Myxosarcina sp. GI1: one gene and its partners. The protein of the gene in region 3 binds, or shares a complex with, the protein of the main gene of each other region. Links are inferred from orthologs where the notes say so. Each region holds a gene or a part of one and is shown on either strand. Other genes may lie near its edges.

The links.
Region 1: the proteins of nuoH (region 3) and ndhC are in contact, whole or in part, in a cryo-EM structure (PDB 6KHJ), measured with the Thermosynechococcus vestitus proteins. The link is inferred for Myxosarcina sp. GI1 from one-to-one orthologs. Residues at the interface, in WP_126985484.1 of Thermosynechococcus vestitus: Gln8, Lys26, Trp29, Leu30, Pro33, Met34, Met37, Leu38, Leu83, Ile84, Phe85, Lys86, Glu87, Asp88, Val89, Leu90, Pro91, Ala92, Thr100, Ala104, Val107, Ile108, Phe111, Leu112, Tyr114, Ile115, Ile125, Ser126, Leu128, Phe133; in WP_126986108.1 of Thermosynechococcus vestitus: Gly6, Tyr7, Glu8, Tyr9, Phe10, Gly12, Phe13, Leu14, Ile16, Cys17, Ser18, Pro21, Ala24, Leu25, Ala27, Ser28, Leu31, Arg32, Pro33, Ser35, Arg40, Leu41, Thr42, Thr43, Tyr44, Glu45, Ile51, Gly53, Ala54, Trp55.
Region 2: the proteins of nuoH (region 3) and KV40_RS10170 are in contact, whole or in part, in a cryo-EM structure (PDB 6ZJN), measured with the Thermus thermophilus proteins. The link is inferred for Myxosarcina sp. GI1 from one-to-one orthologs. Residues at the interface, in WP_096411122.1 of Thermus thermophilus: Ala224, Glu225, Gln226, Glu227, Ala295, Trp297, Phe298, Arg299; in WP_223903221.1 of Thermus thermophilus: Pro35, Ser36, Asp139, Gly141, Ala142.

Annotation. Positions count from the first base shown.
Region 1 is NZ_JRFE01000016.1:251,895-257,207, forward strand. What follows is about bases 1,334-4,301. They hold ndhC (photosynthetic/respiratory NAD(P)H-quinone oxidoreductase subunit C), read right to left. Parts: upstream 3,015-4,301; coding sequence 2,652-3,014; downstream 1,334-2,651. Other genes in these bases: KV40_RS12770 (NAD(P)H-quinone oxidoreductase subunit J), read right to left, coding at 1,383-1,934; nuoB (NADH-quinone oxidoreductase subunit NuoB), read right to left, coding at 1,927-2,655; KV40_RS12785 (cysteine desulfurase family protein), read right to left, coding at 3,133-4,293. Outside these bases: nei (endonuclease VIII), read right to left, coding at 1-181; KV40_RS12765 (hypothetical protein), read left to right, coding at 500-1,276; KV40_RS12795 (response regulator transcription factor), read left to right, coding at 4,616-5,313. UniProt on the Escherichia coli protein: NDH-1 shuttles electrons from NADH, via FMN and iron-sulfur (Fe-S) centers, to quinones in the respiratory chain. The immediate electron acceptor for the enzyme in this species is believed to be ubiquinone.
Region 2 is NZ_JRFE01000014.1:729,466-734,786, reverse strand. The notes cover bases 1-2,976. They hold KV40_RS10170 (NAD(P)H-quinone oxidoreductase subunit H), read right to left. Parts: upstream 2,093-2,976; coding sequence 908-2,092; downstream 1-907. Other genes in these bases: KV40_RS10165 (AI-2E family transporter), read left to right, coding at 2,549-2,976; mutS (DNA mismatch repair protein MutS), read right to left, coding at 1-761. In the rest of the region: more of KV40_RS10165, read left to right, coding at 2,977-3,697; KV40_RS10160 (DUF389 domain-containing protein), read left to right, coding at 3,771-5,048; KV40_RS10155 (ATPase domain-containing protein), read left to right, coding at 5,208-5,321.
Region 3 is NZ_JRFE01000025.1:21,968-25,910, reverse strand. Bases 1,021-3,943 are described here. They hold nuoH (NADH-quinone oxidoreductase subunit NuoH), read left to right. Parts: upstream 1,021-1,884; coding sequence 1,885-3,003; downstream 3,004-3,943. Other genes in these bases: KV40_RS19545 (NADH-quinone oxidoreductase subunit J), read left to right, coding at 3,794-3,943; ndhI (NAD(P)H-quinone oxidoreductase subunit I), read left to right, coding at 3,049-3,675; prfA (peptide chain release factor 1), read left to right, coding at 1,021-1,674. In the rest of the region: rpsI (30S ribosomal protein S9), read left to right, coding at 1-171; rpmE (50S ribosomal protein L31), read left to right, coding at 221-472; more of prfA, read left to right, coding at 565-1,020. UniProt on the Escherichia coli protein: NDH-1 shuttles electrons from NADH, via FMN and iron-sulfur (Fe-S) centers, to quinones in the respiratory chain. The immediate electron acceptor for the enzyme in this species is believed to be ubiquinone.

The DNA of each region.
Region 1 (5,313 bases), on a different replicon or contig from region 3:
TGTCGAAGTGAATTAACAAAGCTTTGCCTTTAGCTGCTACTTTTATTACCAAACAGCCTGCAAACTTAGCTTCATAAGGTTTGAGATGTTCAAATGCAAAAAAAATCGTTTCTACAGGAACTGAGGCGATCGCGTCGCTAATTTTATCTGCCTCTAGCTTTACTTCTGGACCTTCTGGCATTATCAATAAAATATTTTTACAAACATATTTATTCTATTAAACCTAATGAGTTTGAAGTTGAGAATTAGATATTTTTTAATTAGATAATAGGCGATTGAAACTTATAAAAGTAATATTCAACCTCCAGAGCGATGTCAATTTAAAACCAGTAAAGATAGTTTAGATATATAACGATGTTGCCCTGTTAAGAATGAGTTTTATAGTTGGGTATGTTTTTCAACTTAGTTTTTAGTTTTTACTTACTTCCAAATATTTTTTCAGGCAACATTCAATCATGTGAAGTCTTCAAACTAACCCTAACAATCAAATTTAACAATTATGTCTGAATCAAAAAAAGAACAGATCGTTACCAAGCTCAAACAGGCTCGTCAAACAGGAGAATTAAAAACAGAAAGAATTCGCGAAATTGTCAGAGAAGCAGTTTCTGAAGCCGTAACCGAAGTAAAAGAAGGTAGAGTGGAAATTGCCACTTTAATTCGTGAAGCGATCGCGGCGGTTACGGAAACTTTCCAGGAAAAAGCTGGCGAAATTAAAGAAGAATTAGCCGCATCAATTGAAGGTGCCATTGACGGTGCCAGCGAAGCCAGACGCAAGGCAATTGTTGAAACTCAAGAAGAAATTCAAACTTTACAGGCGCAAGTCACAACTGAAGAAGACGAACTGCAACAGGAAATTGATGGCGCGCTAACAGAAGTCGAAACTCAAAACGATACTACATCCGATAAAGTTACTCAGGCGATCGCTGAAGCCGTTGTCACCGTTAGAGATAGCGAAGAATTTTCTTTACTACAAAAACGCTATGCTCAACTAAAAGCTCAATTAGCAGTTTTACAGGCTAACCTATCGAGCCGTTATGGGGAGCGTTATGAAGAAGTCAATAAATACCTGGAAGAAGCAAAAACCTGGTACGAAAAAGCTAAAGAAGATCCCGAATTATTTACCGACAAAGTCAAGCAGCGCAGAGATAAGTTCGAGCAAAAATTAGGAGAAACAGGCGGTGCAGCGGCGCGCAAAGAACGGCAGCTCAAGCAGCTATTAAAAGAACTATGGCAGTCTGTGAGAGAAATATTTCAGGAAGAAAAAGTTACTAAATAAAAAGGCAACAGTAAGAATTAATATAGGCTATTTGCTCTAAAGCTGCCTAAAATAAAAATCCTCCCGAATTTGGGAGGATTTAATCGTTAAAGAACAAAATTCGACTTTAATAAGCGTCTTGTAATTCGTAAAAATCAGGAGAGATATAGTCTTTCCGTAAGGGCCAACCTTCCCAATCTTCATTCATTAATATACGCTTGAGATTGGGATGCCCTTCGTAAACAATCCCATACATATCGTAGCTTTCTCGCTCCTGCCAGTCAGCCGCTTTCCAAATCCAATATACCGAAGGAACTTTAGGATTATCTCTAGGCAAAAGTACTTTAAGTCTTACTTCTTTCGGGCGTTCGGCATCATCGCTAACTTCAATCAAATGATAAAAGCTAACCAGTTCTTTCCCTGGACCGAGATCGTATGCTCCCTGACACTGAAGATAGTTAAAGCCGTAGGCATATAGTGCGGTAGCAATGGGAAGTAAAAACTCAGCTTCTACTTCGATTAACTCTACACCGCTAACATCTACAGGTAATGGTTTGTTATCAAAACCGTTTTCGCTCAACCACTTAGAAGTTTCACCAGCTTCAACTATGTCAGTAGCTTCGGCATTTTCTTCAGAATTATTTTCTTCAGAGTTATTGTTTTTTTCTTCTTCAGCCACGCTCTATCTCCTCTTTAGCTTCTTCTAAGGTATCTGGTAATGGCATTCCCATTGCTTCTGCCAGCTCTTTAGGCGGTGCTTGGCGCGTTTGTGATTGCAAATACTTACCGTCGTAATCCGATCTAACCAATTTCATGTTGTGAGCGGTACTGTAATAGCGATGAGTTTGCTCTAGAGCGGCTGCCCTCTCTTGAAGAGACTCATTAGAAACTTTTCTTCGTAGCTTAATAATGGCATCAAATATAGCTTCGGGGCGAGGTGGACAACCAGGAATGTAAACGTCAACGGGAATTAGTTTGTCTACTCCTCTTACTGCTGTAGTAGAGTCGCTACTAAACATACCTCCAGTAATAGTGCAGGCACCCATAGCAATAACGTACTTGGGATCTGCCATTTCTTCATAAAGTCGTACTACCGCAGGTGCCATTTTCATGGTAATCGTACCCGCAGTAATAATTAAATCGGCTTGACGGGGACTAGCACGAGGTATCAAACCAAAGCGATCAAAATCAAATCTCGAACCGATAAGAGCCGCAAATTCGATAAAGCAGCAAGCAGTACCATACATCATGGGCCACAAACTCGAAAGTTTTGCCCAGTTATATAGGTCATCTACTGTAGTGAGAATAATGTTTTCCGATAAGTCTTGCGTAACTTTAGTCGGACTAACGGGATTAATAATTTTTTCTTTTTGTTCTTGCTCGAATAAATTGGAAGTCATGACCACTCCAAAGCTCCTTTTCTCCACGCATACACCAAAGCCACAACTAAAATAGCAATAAAAATTAAGGCTTCGACAAATGCTAATAATCCCAAACGGCTAAAAGCCACTGCCCAAGGGTATAAAAATACTGTTTCTACATCAAAAACTACAAAAACTAAGGCAAACATATAGTAGCGGATATTAAACTGTATCCAGGCACCCCCTACAGGTTCCATACCAGATTCATAGGTAGTGCGTCTTTCGGGACCACCGCCTTTTGGTCTTAGAACTGCCGACGCAGTTAGAGCCAAAGCTGGCACCGCACTACACAGCAGCAAAAAAACTAAAAAATATTCATAACCATTGAGAACAAACAATTTTTATCTCTTACTCCTTAGCCGATGGTGTTCGATTTGTATGATATCTCTTTACTTTTCTTTATTCTAGTAGAGAGTAGGTCAGAGATGAAAAGAAAAACTCCTTTTAAGTGTGAGTTTAACAACATACTAATGGCATTAAACGACTCAAGATCTGCTTGAGTACCATTGCTGTCCAGTCAATATCGGCTGTAGTAGTTTCGCGATCGATTGTCAAACGAATTCCTCGTTTGGCGGTTGCTTCGCTATAGCCCATTGCCAACAAAATGGGACTGGGATTTAATTTTCCGCTATGACAGGCAGCACCAGCACTGATGCCAATTCCTGCCAGATTTAGCTGTCGCACTATAGTTTTACCAGTTACATCACTAGCTGCCAAGCGATCGCTCAAAACAAAACTGACGTGATGGGGAAGACGATACAGGCGATCTCCCGTAGGTATCAAACAAGTACAATCGGCTAGGCGATCGAATAGGCGATCGCGTAACGCCATCAATCTGGGTACTTCTGCACTCATTTCCGCAGCAGCCAGTTCGGCAGCGATGCCCAGAGCGGCGATCGCGGGTACTGCCTGAGTTCCCGACCGCAGTTCTAATTCTTGACCGCCTCCACTTAAAAGCGGTACTAGCTCGATCCCAGAACGAACGTACAGCGCACCCGCACCTTTAATGCCATATATTTTATGTCCCGACAGAGACAACAAATCGACTCCCAACTGCTCTACATTTATGGGCAAACAGCCTGCTACCTGTACCGCATCGGTATGAAAAGGAATTCCCCTGGCGCGAGCAATTCGAGCTAAACGATCGATTGGCTGTAGCGTTCCCACTTCACTCTGTCCGTAAATTATGGAAACCAGAACTGTATTAGAACGGATGGCGGCTTGTAAATCTAACGGTTCTACTCTACCTTGACAATTGACGGGCAGTCTGGTTATCTGCCAACCTTGCCGCTCTAAGATTTCTACTGGTTTGGCGATCGCCGAATGTTCGACGCTAGAAATAATAATGTGTTGGGGTGTTTGATATTTTCGTACTATCCCCAAAATGGCTAGATTGTCTGCTTCGGTTCCGCCAGAAGTAAAAACAATTGATTCGGGTGCAGCGTGGATCGAGCTAGCTACCTGAATTCTAGCAGCTTCTAATCGTGTTGCTGCCTGTTGCCCCCACCCATGCAAACTCGAAGGATTGCCCCATTGTTGGCTCATAACTTGTTGCGCTAGCGCGATCGCCTCTGGACGGGGTTTGGTAGTCGCGCTGCGATCGAGATAAATTTGCATCAATTCAGCGATTTGTAAACATTGAGAAGTAAATTAACTCGCGATCTAAAAAGCGATCGCGATTCGATCGTTCTAACTTTGTTGTCTGACAAAGTAAATAAATACCAAGAAAGTAGCTGTACAAAAAATTTATATTCAAAATATCAAGCTACTGTAACTTTTACTAATTTTAGAATGTTCTTTTGTCTGCTAAGACGAAGTTCGAGTAAATAATTGAGGTGAGTCGAGTATGTATATTATAAGTAATTTTTCAGCTTAGTTAATCTACAATCGACAATCTTAGTGTATATGTAATCATAGGGACAATTAAAAATATCTATTTATGCTATCTCTAGAACTCGAACGCGCTGCTTCTGAATCCGAATTAGCTCAGAAAAACCGCATCTTATTAGTAGAAGATGAAGAATTAATCGGAGAAATGATCGAGGTCGCGCTACAGGCAGAAGGTTATGAAGTTAAAAAGGTTAGGGATGGACGTGCTGCTTTGAATTTGCTGCAAAATCCCGACTCTTCTGAAACTAAGCTAGCTACCGATTTAATTATTCTCGATTTAATGTTGCCCGAGGTTAACGGATTGGATATCTGCCGTTTATTGCGTTATCAAGGAGATATTACCCCGATTTTGGTAATCAGTGCCAAAAGCAGTGAAACAGACCGCGTTTTAGGTTTAGAAGTAGGAGCAGATGACTATTTAACTAAACCTTTTAGTATGCGCGAACTAGTTGCTCGTTGTCGCGCGCTATTGCGTCGCCAGAGATACAGCAATTTATCCTCAACTCCAGTCCAAAAATATCGAGATATCAGTCTCTTTCCCCAGGAGTGTCGGGTATTAGTTCGAGGCACCGAAGTCAATTTATCACCTAAAGAATTTCGGCTATTGGAGCTATTTATGAGTTATCCGCGCCGAGTATGGTCGCGAGAGCAGTTAATCGAGCAGGTTTGGGGACCTGATTTTTTGGGAGATACTAAAACAGTAGACGTTCATATTCGCTGGCTGCGCGAAAAGCTGGAATTAGAACC
Region 2 (5,321 bases), on a different replicon or contig from region 3:
TCTAGAGAACTAACTTTAAAAGTATCTTTCAATCTCTGGGTTGCTTCTACTAAGGTAAACGATTTTTGCGATCGCAACGAATAACAAAACTGTTCGGGTAGACAGTCGGCTAAGTGTTCGGTCTTTTCTCCAGGACGCAATAAACCACTTATGTCTGGAGCATTAGTAGGAATTAAAATTTCTGACGGTTGCAGTCGCAGGAGTTCTAAAGTCAGATTGGCTAAATCGCTTCCTTGGGTAGTTAAAAATTCGCCTGTAGAAATATCGGCATAAGCCAAGCCCCAGTGTTCTCCTGCCATAACTACTGCCGCTAAAAAATTATTACGTCGAGCTTGCAGCATACCGTCATCGGTCAAGGTACCTGGAGTGAGTAATTTTTGAATCTCCCTGCGCACCATGCGTCGTTCTGCCATTGCTTCTTTAGCATCTTCTACCTGATCGCAAATTGCTACGGCAAAACCTTTTTCCACTAACATAGTGCTGTATCGTTCTAGGGCATGATGGGGTACGCCCGTCATCGCTACGCGCCCAATTTCTTTACCCGCTTCCTTGCTAGTTTGAATTAACTCTAGTTCTCTAGAAATAGTTACTGCATCTTGAAAAAAGCACTCAAAAAAATCACCCACCCGATAGAGCAACAGCGCATTAGGATACTGTTCTTTCACTTCGACATAGTGATGATACATCGGTGAAAGCTTTGCTCGATTTATATCGCGGTAATCGGTAATAATATTTTCTTTTGCTTGCTTATCAGATGCCATAAATCGCTCGATCGCTTGTAAATATTTACTTAATTATGACTTTATCGTAACTGTCAACTCTCTTTAAGTAGAATTAGCAAAATAAAACAACCCTATCTCGCAAGTTTGAGATAGGGAAATTTAAGATAATTAAATTATTATCGCTGTTAACGATCTACCGAACCCATAATGATATCGATGCTGCCTAATATGGGCATAATATCTGCTAATTTAACGCCTTTTAACAAATAGGGTAGAATTTGCAAATTATTAAAGTCAGCAGAACGAATCTTCCATCGCCAGGGGAAAACATTATCGTTACCGACAATAAAAATACCTAGTTCCCCTTTACCGCTTTCGCAGCGAACGTAATGTTCGCCTTCAGGAATTTTAAACGTGGGTGCGACTCGCTTAGCAATGTATTGGTACTCAAAATCGTTCCATTTAGATTTTTTACCCTCCGCCATTTGTCTGGCTTCGAGATTTTCAAACGGACCGCCAGGAATTCCATCTAGTGCTTGGCGAATAATTTTGAGTGATTCGCGCATTTCTCTAATTCTAACCAAATAACGAGCCAAACAATCGCCACCAGTTTCCCAGTGTACTTCCCAGTCGAAGTCGTCATAGCATTCGTAACGATCTACTTTGCGTAAGTCCCACTTGACCCCAGAAGCACGCAACATCGGTCCCGAAAGACCCCAGTTAATCGCTTCTTCTCGACTAATCGTACCTATACCTTCTACACGGCGGCGAAAAATAGGATTGTTAGTAATCAGCTTTTCGTATTCGTCTATTACAGGATCGAAATAATCACAAAAATCATGGCATTTGTCTATCCAGCCATAAGGTAAGTCTACCGCCACTCCCCCAACGCGAAAGTAGTTGTTATTGATTAGTCGCTGTCCCGAAGCCGCTTCCCACAGGTCGTAGATCATTTCCCGTTCGCGGAAGATGTAGAAAAAGGGAGTTTGCGCGCCTATGTCCGCCATAAATGGTCCCAACCAGAGTAAATGGTTGGCGATGCGGTTTAGTTCCAGCATAATTACCCGAATATACTGAGCGCGTTTTGGTACTTCTATACCAGCCAGCTTTTCTGGTGCGTTGACGGTAATCGCTTCGTTAAACATACCTTCAGCATAGTCCCAACGACTGACGTAAGGAACGTACATAACATTAGTACGATTTTCGGCGATTTTTTCCATGCCTCGGTGCAAATAGCCAATTACGGGTTCGCAATCGACAACATCTTCACCATCCAAGGTGACAACTAACCGCAATACCCCGTGCATAGAGGGATGATGCGGTCCCATGTTGAGAACCATAGGTTCGGTTCTGGTTTGTATCTGTGCCATAAAATATGCGATCTTGCCTCAATATGAAATGCTGCTTTAATATATCTTATCGAGTTTCTTCCCTTACAAATAAAGGATTTATTCCAATGGCGATTATAATGCTTTTCAGGCGATCACTGGTAATTGCCAATAAATAACAGCTATATGTACTATGTCCAAAGATCGTTCATTTTAAAAGTAGCTCGATTAAACTGTAAATAATTAAATTTATAGTCTTTGGTTAAAAAAATATTTTGGTTATCGAGCGAAACTTCTTAAAGAAATTAGCTTGACATCAGGTATGCGATCGCAATCTATTTTTATTAAAAATACTCATACCTCAGCTAGTTAATAACCAAATAATTCAATGGTAGAGTCTATAAAGTCGATTTTATTTCAAACTAAAATATTTTTGCTAATAGTTAAATTATTATTTAAATCGCACTTAATTTTTATTACATCAAAGCAGGTGGCATTTTGCGTTTCAGTAATCTGGTAGGCACGATCGCGCTATTAATCGCTATCTATATTCTGTGGCAAATACGCTTTATCGTGCTGCTAGCTTTTGCAGCAGTAGCTTTGGCGACGGCAATTAATTACTTAGTTCATTTCTTGATGAGACTGGGAATAAAAAAAAGAGGGATAGCGATTGTTGTATCTTTAGCTTTGCTAATACTGATTTTTGCTGGTTTTATTTTTATAGTCGTTCCTCCTTTTGTCGATCAGCTACAGCAAGCAATCGACTTATTTCCGCAAGCCGTAGATGAAATACAAATTTGGTTTAATTGGCTGCAAGAGAAAGTTCCCGAACAGTTGGTAGGGGAAATTCAGCGGTTGGAAAATGTTACTCGTAACTTACCTAGTTTGGCATCCAGGGTGATTGGTAATTTTTATAGTATTTTTACAGGTTCGTTAGGAGCTCTGTTAAATATACTGCTGGTTACAGTAATTACGATAATGTTATTGACCACTCCGCATCCATATATGCGGCTATATCTAGCTTTTTTTCCTTCTTTCTATCGTCGTCGCGCCGCTCAAATACTTAAAAAATGCGAAACAGCTTTAGTAGGTTGGACTAAAGGTATTTTGTTTAATATGTTGGTTATTACTGTTCTTAGCTGGCTGGGACTAACTATTTTGGGAGTCAAACTTCCTTTAGCTAATGCACTTTTGGCTGGCTTGCTGACCTTCATACCCAATATAGGACCTGTTTTAAGCTGTATACCACCGATAATTTTAGCTTTGCTCGATGCACCCTGGAAGGCATTAGCGGTGTTAATATTGTATATTTTGATTCAGCAAGTTGAAAGTAATATCTTGACTCCTTTAGTCATGAAACAGCAGGTATCTTTATTACCAGCAGTAACCTTACTCGCTCAAGCTACTTTTGCGATCTTTTTTGGTTTTATCGGTCTGTTTCTGGCACTACCACTAGCAGTTGTCGCTCAGGTATGGATTAATGAAGTCTTGATTAAAGATATACTGAGCAATTGGAATGGCAAAAAGCAACGTTTGGGTTCTAAATCAGCTAAAAATCCATTCGTTCGGCATCAAACTTCTCAGACTTCCCCCCAAGTTTTTACTACCGAAATCAGCTTTTCAGATGATGACCAAATAAGTGAGTAAGCTTTATTATTCGATGCAAGTTTGGTGCGGCGTTCGGTTTGGTAACGGCGGTTGAAAATTTATTCTGAGATACATGCGACAATTATTAATAGAGGTACAAGCGGGAAAAGGAAAGGCTATTTTAGAATTAGCCAAACAAAAGTTTGGGGGAACCAATTTAAGTCAGGTAGAAGCCAATAGTATCAGAGGCGCGATCGATTTAATATTTGTTTACCTTCCCAACTCCCAAATAGAAGATTTCTTAGCAGAGTTAGAAGACTTTTCCGAACTACACGTTACTCTTATTCCCAGAGGCGTAATGCCTTTACGACCCCCTGTAGCTGAAGTTCCCCAAAAAGTGATGGATGTCGAACCCAAAAGTCCTTTAGAAGTCTTTTTAGCTGGCTTACAAAGCGTGGGGTCTTGGAAAGGTTTTCTGGCTTATGCTGCGGCAGGTGGTGTTGTCGTCTGGATTGGTCTGTTTACCAACAGCAGTTTTTTATTAGTTGCGGCGATGCTGATCGCACCTTTTGCCGGACCTGCAATGAATACAGCGATCGCCACAGCCAGAGGAGACAGCATGTTGCTGCGAAAAAGTCTTTTGCGCTATGTGTCGGCAATTTCTGTAACTGTAATAGTAACAGCAATACTAAGCCTGGTTCTCAGGCAAGAATTAGCCACCAGCTCTATGGTAGAAAGCAGTAAAGTCTCTACTATTTCTGTGCTTTTACCTCTGGTAGGTGGTGCGGCAGGTGCATTAAATCTGGTGCAGTCAGAAAGAAGTAGTTTGGTTTCGGGAACTGCGGTCGGAATGCTGGTGGCTGCAGCTTTAGCACCTCCTGCGGGAACTTTGGGCATGGCAGCAGCCCTCGGTAGATGGGGAATGGTTCTCAATGGTTTGTTTTTATTAGTAATGCAATTAGTAGGGATTAATTTGGCTGCGGCGATTGTCTTTCGTTTATATGGTTTGTCGGTTGAGGGTGCGCGTTATAAGCGGGGTAAAAAATGGCTGTTTCCCATAACTCTGGGCATTACATCGCTTGTTTTAGTTGCTTTAGTTAGTCTGCAATTTTCTTTATCTCCCAATTTACAGCGTTCTAGTTTAGAACAGCGAGCCAATACTGAAGTGCAACAAGTAATTGAAAACAGCAATCTTGCTAGACTAGTTAAATCTAGCGTTAGTTTTACTCGTGCCAATATTGAGGGGCAAAATACTCTACTTTGTTTGGTTTACGTCCAGCGTCCCAATAACGTCACTGCCTCAGATAGAGAAATTAGTACCCGCCTTACTAAATTGATTCAAAACCGTTTGAGACAGAAAGATTTTCCAGCTACCCCTCTAGTAAATATCAATGTGTTAGAAGCTCCCTAAAACAGTATCAGGCAAAATTATTCTCAAAGTATAGTTTTACTACCTCGTTCGTTTCTTTTCTAGACAAATTTTTTATATTTCAGTCGTTCGCGCAATACTACGAATAGTTTAAACTCAAGTTTGTAGGTAATATCGACCGAGTGATTCAAGATATATAACATGACCGTGACTCGCATTTCAACAGGAATCAGTGGTTTAGATGAAATTTTATCTGGAGGATTAATTGTCAACCAGGCGTATTTAGTCAAAGGAGAAGCTGGTACTGGTAAAACT
Region 3 (3,943 bases):
CAAGCTGATGCTGTTAAACTAGGAGTAGCGAGAGCTTTGTGCCAGCAAGATCCCAACAATCGCCAGCCCCTAAAAACAGAAGGCTATCTCACTCGCGATCCTCGCTGTAAAGAGCGCAAAAAATACGGTTTGCATAAGGCTCGTAAAGCTCCACAATTCTCCAAACGATAGATCTTATTTAGATAAAATTAACAACCGCAGTCTAATATAAAGAAAAAATATGCCTAAACCAGATATTCATCCCACATGGTACCCCGATGCCAAAGTCATTTGTAACGGCGAAGTTGTAATGACGGTAGGTTCGACTCAACCCGAAATTCATGTTGATGTTTGGTCGGGAAACCATCCCTATTATACGGGTACGCAGAAAATTATCGATACAGAAGGGAGAGTCGATCGCTTTTTACGTAAATATGGCATGCTTGACTCTAGCAACGATTCTGATTCTGATAACAAAGACAATAAAAAATAGCAGTTAGTTTAATGTGTTAACCCAGCAGTTAGTTTTTTGACTGCTGGGTTTGTTTTATTTTATTTGCCTCATAAATATAAGGAGTTCAGGTTATGGCAGAAGCCTATTTGTTAGAAAAACTCAAATCTGTAGAACAAACTTTTAAAGAATTGACTCATCGTTTGGCAGATCCCGATATTGCCACCAATCCTGACGAACTGCAAAAAATAGCTAAAGCTCGCTCTTCATTAGAAGAAACTGTCAACACATACCGCGAGTGGCAACAGGCTACAGAAGAGCTAGCAGGAGCCAAAGAAATCTATCGCGAAGCTGGCGATCCTGAAATGAAGGAGATGGCAAGTTTAGAAATGGAAGAATTAGAAGCCAAGTTAGAGAAACTTGAAGAGCGACTAAAAATTTTACTACTACCACGCGATCCTAACGACGATAAAAATATTATGTTGGAAATCCGCGCTGGAACTGGTGGAGACGAAGCCAGTATTTGGGCAGGAGATTTAGTAAGAATGTACTCGCGTTACGCCGAGACTCAAAGTTGGCAGGTCAGGCTATTGAGCGAATCTCTAGCCGATATGGGTGGTTTTAAAGAGGCAATTTTAGAAATTCAAGGAGATTCGGTTTACAGCAAGCTCAAGTTTGAAGCTGGAGTGCATCGAGTGCAGCGAGTTCCCACAACCGAAGCTGGCGGAAGAGTTCACACTTCGACGGCAACTGTAGCAGTGATGCCAGAAGTAGACGATGTGGAGATCGAAATCGATCCCAATGATATTGAGATGAAAACGGCCCGTTCTGGTGGTGCGGGCGGTCAAAACGTCAATAAGGTAGAAACCGCAGTAGATTTAATGCACAAGCCGACGGGAATTAGAATTTTTTGTACTGAAGAGCGATCGCAACTACAAAACCGCGAACGGGCAATGCAAATTTTACGTGCCAAACTCTACGAAATGAAGCTCGCCGAACAACAGCAAGAAGTCAGGGGTATGCGGCGATCGCAAGTAGGAACGGGAGCGCGATCGGAAAAAATTCGCACCTACAACTATAAAGATAATCGTATTACCGATCATCGTCTGGGACAAAACTTTACTTTAGCCAACTCTCTAGAAGGCGATATCGAAACTCTGATTCAATCTTGTATCTCGCAAGACCAACAGGAAAGACTAGCCGAACTTGCTAATTCACCCGACACAGCAGAAGCCCTGACTTAACAAAGTAGTAAAATACCAATCGGCGTGATTGCCATTCAAATACTTCTAGAGACAATTGCATCTAAGATTAAATAAGTAGAAAATACTAACGCATATTGTCAGATTAACCAACAGACAGCGATATAATACCGATCGTGGAGCAGTGTAAAAAAAAATTTACAAATATCTAGCTGCATTGAATAACGCAATTACCCAACAGATTTAAAAACAATGAACTCAGGAATCGACCTACAAGAAAGTTTTATCCAAACTCTACGAGAATTTGGACTTTCTGCTGGTTTGGCTAAAACGATTTGGCTACCCCTACCAATGATTTTGATGATTATTGGGGCGACGGTTGGGGTTTTGGTAGTAGTTTGGCTCGAGAGAAAAATTTCTGCCGCCGCCCAACAGCGCATCGGTCCAGAATATACAGGTCCATTAGGTGTATTACAGCCAGTAGCAGATGGGATCAAACTAGTTTTTAAAGAAGATGTTACTCCTGCCAGATCCGATCCCTGGCTATTTACTCTCGGTCCTGTGCTAGTAGTAGTGCCAGTATTTTTGTCCTATCTCATCGTGCCTTTCGGACAAAATTTAGTAATTACCGATCTTAATGTCGGTATTTTTATCTGGATTTCTCTATCTAGTATTGCTCCTATTGGTTTGCTGATGGCTGGCTATGCTTCCAATAATAAATATTCCCTGTTGGGTGGTTTGAGAGCGGCAGCCCAATCAATTAGTTATGAAATTCCTCTAGCTCTTTCGGTACTGGCGATCGCTATGATGTCTAATAGTCTTAGTACCGTCGATATCGTCGAACAACAGTCAGGCTACGGTATTTTGGGCTGGAACGTCTGGCGACAACCTGTAGGCTTTATTATCTTTTGGATTGCCGCCTTAGCCGAATGCGAACGTCTTCCTTTTGACTTGCCAGAAGCAGAAGAAGAATTAGTTGCTGGTTATCAAACCGAATACACGGGCATGAAGTTCGCCTTGTTTTATCTCGGTTCTTACGTCAACTTAGTATTATCAGCATTAGTTTTTGCCGTTCTCTATCTCGGTGGTTGGGAATTTATCGTTCCCTTGAGTAATTTAGCCGATTGGTTGGGTGTTAGTGAAACTACTCCTTGGTTGCAAGTTCTAACTGCTTCTTTAGGTATTTTAATGACCCTAATCAAAGCTTATTTTCTAGTATTTATTGCTATTTTATTGCGTTGGACTGTACCCAGGGTGCGTATCGATCAATTACTCAATCTCGGTTGGAAATTTTTACTACCAGTTTCACTTGCCAATCTGTTAATTACTGCCGCTCTCAAATTAACTTTTCCCATTGCCTTTGGTGGTTAAATCCCATTTTTGTAGATTACCCACTTGACAAAATTCAAAATTATTATGTTTAACATTCTCAAACAAGTTCGAGATTACGCCCAAGAAAGTTGGCAAGCAGCAAAATATATCGGACAAGGGCTATCTGTTACCTTCGACCACATGCAGCGTCGTCCCGTTACCGTTCAATATCCTTACGAAAAACTTATCCCTTCCGAACGCTATCGCGGTAGAATTCATTTTGAATTTGATAAATGTATCGCTTGCGAAGTTTGCGTACGTGTCTGTCCGATTAACTTACCTGTAGTTGATTGGGAATTTAACAAACAGGCAAAGAAAAAAAATCTCAAACACTACAGTATCGACTTTGGGGTTTGCATTTTCTGTGGTAACTGCGTAGAGTACTGCCCGACAAACTGCCTCTCAATGACGGAAGAGTACGAAATGGCTGCTTACGATCGCCACGAACTTAATTACGATAATGTAGCATTAGGACGTTTGCCCTATAAGGTCACTCAAGATCCGATGGTTACTCCTTTACGGGAACTGGCTTACCTTCCTAAAGGCATAATCGAACCCCATCAATTACCTGCTGGTTCACAACGGGCTGGCAGACGACCTGAAGATATTCAGCAAGAAATTGAAGCTGCCAAACCAAAAGAAAAAGAAACAGCAGAAGCAAAAGGCGAGTAAACAAAAAAGATCGAGAATAAAACATGAGATTGCGCTCGTTTAGTCCTCGTGTTTGGCTCGATCGCTACAAACTCGCCGTATCAAGCGAAAAACTACAAACAAACAAAGGAGAACAAGCGTGAATTTAGCCGAAGGAGTTCAAATAGTTTCTTTTGGTATTTTAGCCGTGATGATGTTGGGTGCAGCTTTAGGAGTAGTCTTATTGTCTAATATCGTTCACTCAGCTTTTTTACTGGCAGGGGTTTTTCTCAGCATTTCTGGTTTTTAC